3 regions of the Providencia sp. PROV_01 genome follow, and region 3 is predicted to be linked to each of the others. Evidence: predicted binding sites of a transcription regulator. Region 3 holds the regulator's gene; each other region holds the start of a gene.
What was found. The regulator LexA, encoded in region 3, represses DNA repair genes until DNA is damaged. The targets are predictions, from matches to a motif close to TNCTGTATGTACATACAGNA.
Positions count from the first base shown of each region.

Region 1: a site for LexA is predicted at 1,928-1,947, ahead of umuD (translesion error-prone DNA polymerase V autoproteolytic subunit). Genes of this name have one in related genera too.
Region 2: a site for LexA is predicted at 1,257-1,276, ahead of ACU696_RS10850 (DinI-like family protein). Genes of this name have one in related genera too.

Region 1 covers NZ_JBRFKD010000002.1:2,394,029-2,397,313, reverse strand. Annotated here, with positions in the region: gene ACU696_RS11730 (hypothetical protein) at 1-621, opposite strand, end outside; gene ACU696_RS11725 (DUF4113 domain-containing protein) at 992-1,471, opposite strand; gene umuD (translesion error-prone DNA polymerase V autoproteolytic subunit) at 1,483-1,914, opposite strand; gene ACU696_RS11715 (hypothetical protein) at 2,095-2,352, shown strand; gene ACU696_RS11710 (helix-turn-helix domain-containing protein) at 2,342-2,554, shown strand; gene ACU696_RS11705 (hypothetical protein) at 2,826-3,245, opposite strand; gene ACU696_RS11700 (helix-turn-helix transcriptional regulator) at 3,248-3,285, opposite strand, start outside.
Region 2 covers NZ_JBRFKD010000002.1:2,241,113-2,244,397, reverse strand. Annotated here, with positions in the region: gene ACU696_RS10860 (GNAT family N-acetyltransferase) at 101-520, shown strand; gene ACU696_RS10855 (GNAT family N-acetyltransferase) at 539-1,072, opposite strand; gene ACU696_RS10850 (DinI-like family protein) at 1,293-1,553, shown strand; gene ACU696_RS10845 (hypothetical protein) at 1,744-1,986, opposite strand; gene ACU696_RS10840 (response regulator) at 2,159-2,833, shown strand; gene ACU696_RS10835 (sensor histidine kinase) at 2,823-3,285, shown strand, end outside.
Region 3 covers NZ_JBRFKD010000002.1:793,891-797,175, forward strand. Annotated here, with positions in the region: gene plsB (glycerol-3-phosphate 1-O-acyltransferase PlsB) at 1-504, opposite strand, end outside; gene ACU696_RS04365 (diacylglycerol kinase) at 631-1,005, shown strand; gene lexA (transcriptional repressor LexA) at 1,142-1,759, shown strand; gene zur (zinc uptake transcriptional repressor Zur) at 1,918-2,433, opposite strand; gene ACU696_RS04380 (TonB-dependent receptor plug domain-containing protein) at 2,875-3,285, opposite strand, start outside.

The DNA.
Region 1 (3,285 bases), 1.6 Mb from region 3:
TATATAACCTTTGGAATATGATTCTCCAGAATATATGGTATAAATAAGTTCTTTGTGATTTTCATCACTTGAGTAATTCAATTTTTTCTTGTAATGCCTCGTTAATTCAAAATAAAGCAGAAGATTCATTTGACATGCAGCCATAAAGGAGCGCAAATATCTTTTTCGGATTTTCACCTCATCATTTTGTACTTTGATTACTTCTACTTCATCACCGGAATCATCGAAACTAAAGTATGATCCACTTTTAGAATCATGATAAAGATTATGAAAAAGGCGAAATTCCTCGAGGATTTCTATGTAGTTATCTTTTCTGCCATGAAAGTCACGAATAAGAACAGGTCTCAAGAATCCTTCATCTGGATTCTTATAGTAAGTGGTAAGACTTTTTCCATTTTCATATGACGTACAAAACCCAGGACCACCACTGCCAATCATTAGATCCCATACATGTGTCTCCATCGCTTTCTTTGTTTTTTCTTTGCTAACTAGAGCGCAATACATTCCTCCGTCGTGATCTGAATTGTTGATTTTTTCAGTCTTATAGACTGTGATCCATATTTCTTCTCCATGCTGATTAGTTATAAATTCTATAAAATCTTCAAAAGGATTTTGAGTCATAATTAAAGCCCCCTTTATCAATCTTTTTAATAGGTCTATTTTAAATCTTGATGCATTGCCACATATAAAAAACCCCATTGAATTTAAGCGACTTAGGAGCCTTGTTCAATTAATTTTCCTATTAAAATAAGCTATTAAGATTAGAATATACACTCAAGCCGCTGATTATTTCATCATCCCACGATGATTGATACATAGGCAAAATTCAACTTCAGCTTTTGGCACAAAGCAGCCAATTATATTCAATTTAGCTCTGTGCCCCAGTTGTGTCAGGTCAAAAAGTAAAGTCCATATTGTTTGTACTTCACAGCTCCTCTCCCTACCCTTTTTTACTTATTCAGCAATACAGTTAAAACGTCCAGCCCATTTCTTAGCTTTTAACCACTCGTAATTCATCAAAATTTGTCGTGTAAGCAGGCGACAACATTTCTCTTTTCATTTTGTATCCACTATCACCGCCCTTACTTGCAAACCACACTTTACCCTGCCCGCTCTTATTAATGGCGTCTAATGTTTTCATTAACTCATCGCTATTACGAAATGGCTTTTGTGTTGAAAACATATCAAGCTGGGTAACAGCTGAATCGGTAAAATCAGATAGTATGATGCCTGCTTTATAATACCGGTAACCGTCACACCAAATAATATTTAACCCTCGCATTGCTGCATTGATAATATCTCTGGTGTCGCTGCTGGGGTATTCGAGTTTTATATTAATGCTATTCGCGTAATCTTCGCCTGATGCATGCCGGCTAGTTTGAATAAACAACCCAATAATTTTGCAGCGTTGCTTTTCTTCTCTTAATTTTTCTGCTGCTCGTTCTGCATAATCACAAACAGCCTTACGCATTGTTTCTATATCTAAAACTTTCTGGCCAAATGAACTGAACAAAGAATTTGTTGTTTTATTTTTCGGACTTCTTCTAATTCAATACATGGCTCACCATTGAGTTCTCTCAATGTCCTTTCTAATGTAACCCCAAACGTTTTGAGGTGTAGTTTCTTAACCGTAAATTCGCCCTCGAAGCTAGCTATAACGATATCCCCCTCTTTTGCTGTGACCGCGCTGTCAACAATAACAACATCACCATCATTGATATTTGCATCAATCATTGAATTGCCTTCGACCCTGAGCATGTATGTGCTTTCAGGGTGCTTAATGAGGGCGCTATTTAAATTTATGCGGTCTTCAACATAGTCCGCAGCGGGTGATGGAAAACCTGCTGGCACTCGGTCAAGAAAGAGAGGGAAGCTTGCTAGTAAATCATCTGTTTCAATTAATCTTAGTTTCATACGACACCAATAATACTGTATAAATACACAGTATTATTTGATCATTTTATGCGTATGTAAAGCCCTATTTTTACATGCCTCTACATCATACTAGCAAGCAAGATTTATATTTTTCCGACTGTTCTTGATATAATCCACCCTGTGGCTCACATATCATACGACCTCATAATCGGAGGTTACATGAACAACAATCAATTACTTTTACTTGCACTAAACTGTATCAACGAAAATAGAGAGCCATCTCACACGGAGCTGTCAAAGATTTACGTTTTTTATAGAACTGAGATAGATTACAAAGGTATTTCAATTGACGAGTTTATGCTTGGTCAAAACTGGGAACTCGTGGACGAGAAAAGGATTCATAAAGTGATGAACTTTATTGAAGAGTATCTTCATCTGTCATCAAAAAAGGCTAAAGATAGAAAACATGTCGAATAAAACTATTGGTGAATTTATTAAGGAATTGCGCTTATCAAAAAATATATCAACTTCAGAAATAGCAAAGAATCTCACGATTTCCGAAGCTAAATATATAAAGTGTGAAAATGGTGAGTCATCTATCTACGTAGATGATTTGAAGAACATTGCTAGTATGTTATCAGTTAATGAATCAACCTTGATAGAAAAATACATTGATTAGGCCTCATTTTGGCCTTCCTGCTCTACCCTTTTCGCTTATTCTTCCGTTAAGACCTCTATCTAAATATCGATGTAAACTGGAGTAATCAAGATAATATGTCTATTGATAGTCTTGGGAAAAATGAAAAGAAAATATATATTGAGGAAACACTAAAATAGGTATTTAATTATGGAGATTGGATGTCTGAAATTCAAGAAGCTGTGGGTGTAATATCTTTATAGCAGTGTTGCGCAAGCCAAAAACAAAGGCTTGCACAAATATAAACGCCCTATCAAGTAGAATATGGTATATTTAATCCTTTAATATCAGTTCTATCTAAAATCATCGAAGCATCCATCTTAAATTGATGATTTACAAAATTTAAAAAATACCATCTATTTTCATCTATAAAATCAGGGGTAATGGAATCTATATCTATAGAATTGTCTACAGAAAATAAAAAGTTATATTTTATTTTTATTTTAAACGAATACTGCTCTTTGTCTTCATCATTTATGCCCATGACCTGAGGTGCGGCTGTAATTTCAATGACATTGATATCTCCCTTATTTGGAGTTTCAACAACGCCAACCGAGACCTGAAATTTGGCCACCCCCCCCTGAAAAGTACCTTTTTTTTCAGAGTCAAGATGCTGAAAATCACACTCTTGTGTTAGTATATTTACGGACATTAGCTTTATCTTTTCTAACATAACTAGCACCCCTGCTGTAAATCTGTATACAGCATAATGG
Region 2 (3,285 bases), 1.4 Mb from region 3:
TTAAGCGCTACTTATTCATATTAATCTTTTACCTAAACCAATCCTATGCTGTAATATTTTCAAATTAAGACATTTAGCATTGATAAACAACTGATTGATAATGAAAACTAACTTTAGAGCCACAACACTAATTGATATAAATGCTATATTTTCCATAGATACCATTGCGACGACAGAACGCTATGAAGACATTACCCAATGGCTCGAACAAGAAATATGTTATGTACTGGAAGCCAACAACGAAATATTGGCGTATGGTGTTCTACATTATTATTTCTATTCCCATGCTTTTATAGAGTTATTAATGGTAAATAAAAACCATCGTCGGCAAGGCCTTGGACTCACCTTAATTAATAAACTAAAAATGCAGAGTAAAACCCCAAAAATTTTTACATCTACAAACCAATCGAATACAGCCACTCAACAACTCTTAATAAAAGCTGGCTTTATTCCTAGTGGATACATTGAAAATTTAGATGATAATGATCCCGAACTTATCTATTGCTATATATCTGATTAAAACCATCTAAATGGTGAACTATAATAGCGCTTTATTCATCACAACCGTTTGCAAGGTGTGATTAAATTGCTGATACACCTCTTGAGCTATCACTTCTGGATAGCTTAATACCCTAAGCTCATGCGGCTTATTTTCTGGGTAATAACTTGGATGTGCGTGAGCGTATTCAGTTTGTTGAAAACCGCAATGTTGATAAAAAGACCAACGTTTTTGGCTAACTTCATCAATAATGGGGTCTATTTCTAGAATCACTTTACCAACATCATGACAAAACAGTTTTAATACCTTTTGCCCATAACCTTGCCCTCTTAATATGGGGGAAATAGCAAGATGCTCAATGTAATAATAATCTTCGATTTTCCAACAACCAATGAAACCAATAAAAGTGTCATTCTCTTTGAAATTGAGCAAATAATAATCGCTATGATTTAATATTGCCTCTCTTCCTTGGTAGCTTCTTTGTTCATATAATGGAAAAGCTGTGTCATACAACTGGTTAATCATTGCTATCGCTTCGCTATCTTCACTTGAAACTCTTAAAGCATGTAACATTTAATCAAAACTCACCTTATAAAAAATATTTTCTAGCATACCTATTTTAAATTTTCTGACAATTATTTATCGTGCACTCATAATATTAACCTGTTGTTTTATCTTGCTATTATTTTTTCACTCCATTCGCTGATAAAAATATTTGTAGCTCTATATTGACTTTTTTACCTAATAGTTCTAAAAATACTGTATATTAATACAGTCTTTGCTAGAGGCTATCATGTTACGTATCGAAGTATTATTTGATAAGAACGCTCCACAAAAACCGAGTTCAATTGTTTTGCAAGCACTTGAAACTGAGATTTTACGCAAACTTCAAAACCAATATCCAGATATGATAACGCGGGTTGGGTTTAGCTCACAACAACGCGTTAACATCTCTGGAACTAAAATAACGGAAGATAAAATTCGTATTGAAGAGATACTGGAAGAAATATGGATGGATGATGGTTGGATCCCAGAAGAAACAACGGTGGATTAACCTAATACTTAAAGGAATGTTTACCCATTGTGTAACATTCCTTTTTCTTTTACTAAAAGTCGTAATTAAACCCAGCCTCATCAACAAAAACACTTCTACTTGCAGGAGAATAAAAGCAAGACAATACGTTGATTATTAAAGAAACTACTTATTTAATAATTTCTCATATCTAAATTTTACTCGTTGTTAATTAATAGATTTTATGCCTAAGAAAAGCTTTAATTTCTTTCACTGGATTTAATTTTTTATTTCCTTCACGAGTTATTCTAACTTGTGAAATACAGCTATCAACATTCACGCAAGTAGAAACTTCATTTAGCGTTAGAGTTGATAAGCTTACTGAGGGTGAATTATTGAAATCTTTCCCCATAAAGATTAAAGCAAATACGATTGCTACTATAAATAATGGCACCTCATAAAATACTTGTTTCATTATCAATGCTCTTATTGTTTGAGTGATGAAATGATAATAAACAATCTATTTCTTTGTACCTTAAAAATGAGTTAAACCAACCTTAAGATATGCTTAAATCTGATTCAAACTTGAACTATGCATATTGTCTGACACTCACTGCCTGCTTATACTTGTTCATAGAGGTGATAATATGAATATCCTATTAGTCGAAGATGATCTTCAGTTGGGAAAGGCACTATGTCGAGGGCTGGAATTGGCAGGCTTTAGTCCTTGTTGGGTAAGGCTACTTGCAGACGCAAAATTACAACTTGCATCCCGTAATTTTGACTTAATGCTCTTAGATTTAGGCTTGCCTGATGGCGATGGCCATGAAGAGCTCATTACTTGGCGTAATATGGGGGAAACTATCCCAATAATTATTCTTACAGCAAGAAACCAAATGGATAACCTAGTCTCTAGTTTAGACTCAGGTGCAGATGATTTTTTAACGAAGCCATTCGCTATGCCTGAGCTTATTTCTCGAGTAAAAGCAGTTAGCCGCCGTATGGCTGGTTTTTCATCTGAAATATGGCAACTAGGTAACCTGCAATTAAATCCTCTTAATCACCAAGTGACCCTTAATGAACAATTGCTATTGCTCTCCGGGAAAGAATATTTATTACTCTATGAATTAATAAGAAATGCGGATAATGTTGTCAGAAAAACAGATTTAGAGCAGCGTCTATTCGGGTTAGACGATGTGGAAAGTAACTCTTTAGAGGTTCATATTCATAATTTACGCCGAAAAATAGGTAAAGAGCGTATAATTACTATCCGTGGTATTGGTTATTTATTAAAAAAAGAAGCACCACTAAGTGAAAGTTAAATCATTTTTTATTTATACATTCGGACTACAAATTAGTTCAGTTATTTTTCTTTGGCTGTTATTAGTTGGTTGGCTACAATTTTTTTATTGGCCTTCAATTCATGATGAATTAAATGAACAACAGAACGTCATCACTCAAGGGTTTGCTAAAACACTTGATGTGGTTGCTGATAAGCCAGAATATTTCAATAAAATTGCTGATAATCTACAAGAACTTTATTCTACGGCGATGGAAAGTGGCGACGATATTAGTTATCGACCGTTTATGATTGTTAGAGATAAAGAAGGAAATGTCTATTATCGAAACAGTGACAAGCTACACGTTCCATCGCTGAAATCCGTTTCTGAGCTCGCTGTATTACATAAAGACTGGCACTTTACGTCTGCATGGAATGACAAAAATACCTTTGAAGTTGTGATTGCCGAATCTTATAGTGACCGTAAATCTTTAT
Region 3 (3,285 bases):
ACGTACGAAGCTGTCACGTCCTAACCATAAAACGGCGAAGAATTTTTGGATGCCATTTAACAGTTTCAGTGGTGGTGCTGGGGTATGGCCTTCACGACCAGGTGAGCGCCCAAACATCACGGATGCCGGTAGCATTTGAATATCTAGATTTGGGTTGTTTTTATGCAAATCTAAATAAGCATGGAATGTTTTTACTGAATCCTTACGTGGATTCGGTGAATAATAGCGAAAAACACGTGGGCCATCATCGATAAAAACGTAGGCCGGAAGCTTCGTTCCATTGATATCATTGTCGACCAGCGGGTCTGGCAGACCAATAGCTAAGCATTGGTGCCGTAGCGTGAGGAGGTCAGACTTCGAATGATAAGGTAATACGTATAGGGTTGGCCTGTTGACATCAAGCTGCAACTCAGTGATGGGATCCGAAGGAATTAGTTTACTTTTTACCAATAATTTAAGTGGTAAATTCAACGTGTTGTAATATATTTTACGCCATAGTGACATAAATGATTATAGCCTCTTGTTAACAATGCTGCGCAATCATACCAGAAATACATGGTTAGATCTGTTACTGACAATTCACTTTGACCGTAAAAATCGATTATTGTTTGTATTTTTTAAGGAATAAATATGGCGAGTCAAGTTAAGGGCTTCACGCGAGTGATTAAAGCTGCGGGGTATTCCCTTAAAGGTTTGAAGGCAGCTTGGGTTAATGAAGCCGCATTTAGGCAAGAATCTGTTGCTGCAATTATCGCGATTTTTATCGCATTTTATTTAGATATCAGCTATATAGATAGGATTTTGTTAGTGAGTTCTGTTGTTCTGGTGGCAATAGTCGAATTACTGAATAGCGCGATAGAAGCCGTAGTTGACCGTATCGGAAGTGAATATCATGAACTTTCAGGGAGAGCTAAAGATATTGGTTCTGCCGCGGTATTTGTGAGTATCGGTTTAGCGTTGTTTATTTGGGTACTCGTATTATGGCAGCGCTATTTCCCTGGTTAAGGTGTTTGGTTACTTAATCAGGTAAAAAGAAAATAAATCGATAACAAATGCTTAAATTGAGCGATTTAACTGTTCCAAATCTTCATTTACCTGTATATACTCACAGCTTGACTGTATAAACAAACAGGGGAACGGAATGAAAGCACTGACGGCTCGACAACAGCAGGTTTACGATCTAGTGCGTGACCACATTTCGCAGACGGGTATGCCTCCTACACGCGCTGAGATAGCAGCAAGCCTTGGTTTTCGTTCGCCTAATGCGGCAGAAGAGCATTTAAAGGCCTTAGCGCGTAAAGGGGTTATTGAAATCGTCTCAGGTGCATCTCGAGGTATTCGTCTGCTTCTTGAAGAAGAAACCGAAGATCAGGGGTTACCTCTGATTGGACGTGTAGCCGCTGGCGAACCATTATTAGCACAGGAACATATTGAGAGCCACTATCAAGTTGACCCTGAGCTGTTTAAACCACATGCAGATTTCTTATTGCGTGTGAATGGGATGTCCATGAAAGATATTGGTATTATGGATGGCGATTTATTAGCTGTGCATAAAACACAAAATGTACATAACGGGCAAGTAGTGGTTGCACGTATCGAAGATGAAGTCACTGTTAAACGTTTTAAGCAACAGGGTAACCGTGTTGAGTTAATAGCAGAAAACCCAGAATTCGAACCTATTGTTGTTGACTTGCGTCAGCAAAATTTCACTATTGAAGGTTTAGCGGTTGGGGTTATTCGTAACAGTGATTGGTATTAATTTTCGTTAGCAACCAGCTGTGTTACAGACGGTGAAGACGATTGCAGGCAGATTTCATGGTTTTATTCTGAAGTCTGCCTGTTTTGTTTCCTTTCTTATATTTTTCTCTTCTCTATTTTCTCTTTGCATTTCATCAAACGATCTAGCAGTCCGGCTATTTACTTTTTCTTAGGGGTTACAGGTTGTTCGTGGTTATGATGACAATGTTCATGATCTTGGCAGCTATTCACTTCGTCGCAATTTTTACATAAACCATGGTTTTCCACTACGGTATGCCTTAAGCGGAATTGGTGTTCATCTGCCAAATTAATAATTGCGGCTTCTATCGTTGTGCAATCACTTTCCGTTACGCTTCCGCACTGGTCGCAAATTAACATAACAGAGATATGGCTTGGGTTATCAAAATGGTGACAAACAACATAGCTGTTGGTTGATTCGATTTTATGGATAAAACCTTGCTCCATTAAGAACTCAAGGCCACGATAAACGGTAGGTGGCTTAGCCTGAGGTTCAATTTCACGTAGTAAGTCGAGTAAATCATAAGCACTGATCGCACCATGCTGTTGTGCTATTAGGCTCAATACCGTTTCTCTCTGTGGTGTCAACCTGACGCCTCTTGATTGGCAAATATGTTCTGCCATCGCAAGAACTTTTTTTTCACTCATCTTTTCCATTTTACTGACCCCACCCGTTGAAAAATGCAAATGTTTACTGCACACAAGTTTATCACAGTTTCTTGAACTATTGAGAATCAAGAGATGAATGCGGTGCTATCAAAAAATTTTAGCTTTGCTGAGTTTTTTTGACTAATAAATAAAATATAAAAAATGATATTTAATTTTATTTAAAAATAAACAGATAAAATGAAACATATATTAAACAAATTTATTATAAATTCATAACTCATGATGAACAATTAATTGAAAGATTTAGTTTTAATTTGATGTAATTTTAATTAAGACTTATCTTGCCTTTAATTTACAACCTTCTTTTCTCACCCTCTAAAGCTTACTTTATGGGGTTTATGTTTATTATTTTTGCAGGAGCACAGATTAATCTTATTTTATTTATATAATATTAGGCAATGATTAAAGTCATTGCCTAATATATTTAGATTAGTATTTATATTCAATACCTAACCAATAATTACGACCCTCTTCGATATACCCATTAGTATATTCATATGATTTATCGAATAAGTTATTAACTGATGTATTAACAGATATTCCTTGTCCAAAGTCATAATCTAAACGTAGGTCAGTTTTGGCATATCCACGCACTTTGCTATCTGCATCGACATAATTAAAGGCCCAGCTTCTTGCTTCTTCGGTTACAGTGATGCTGAATGGCTCATAAGGGGTAAATTTCACCCAAGCGAAGGCTTTGTGGATAGGTAATTCAGCAACATGTTTAACGCTGTAGTGTTTTGGATCAGCATGAATGTAGCCGTAACTTAAACCCGCTTCCAACCAATCGGTAATTTGCCCGTTAGTCCCTAAATCAATGCCAAAGTAGTCAACTTTGCC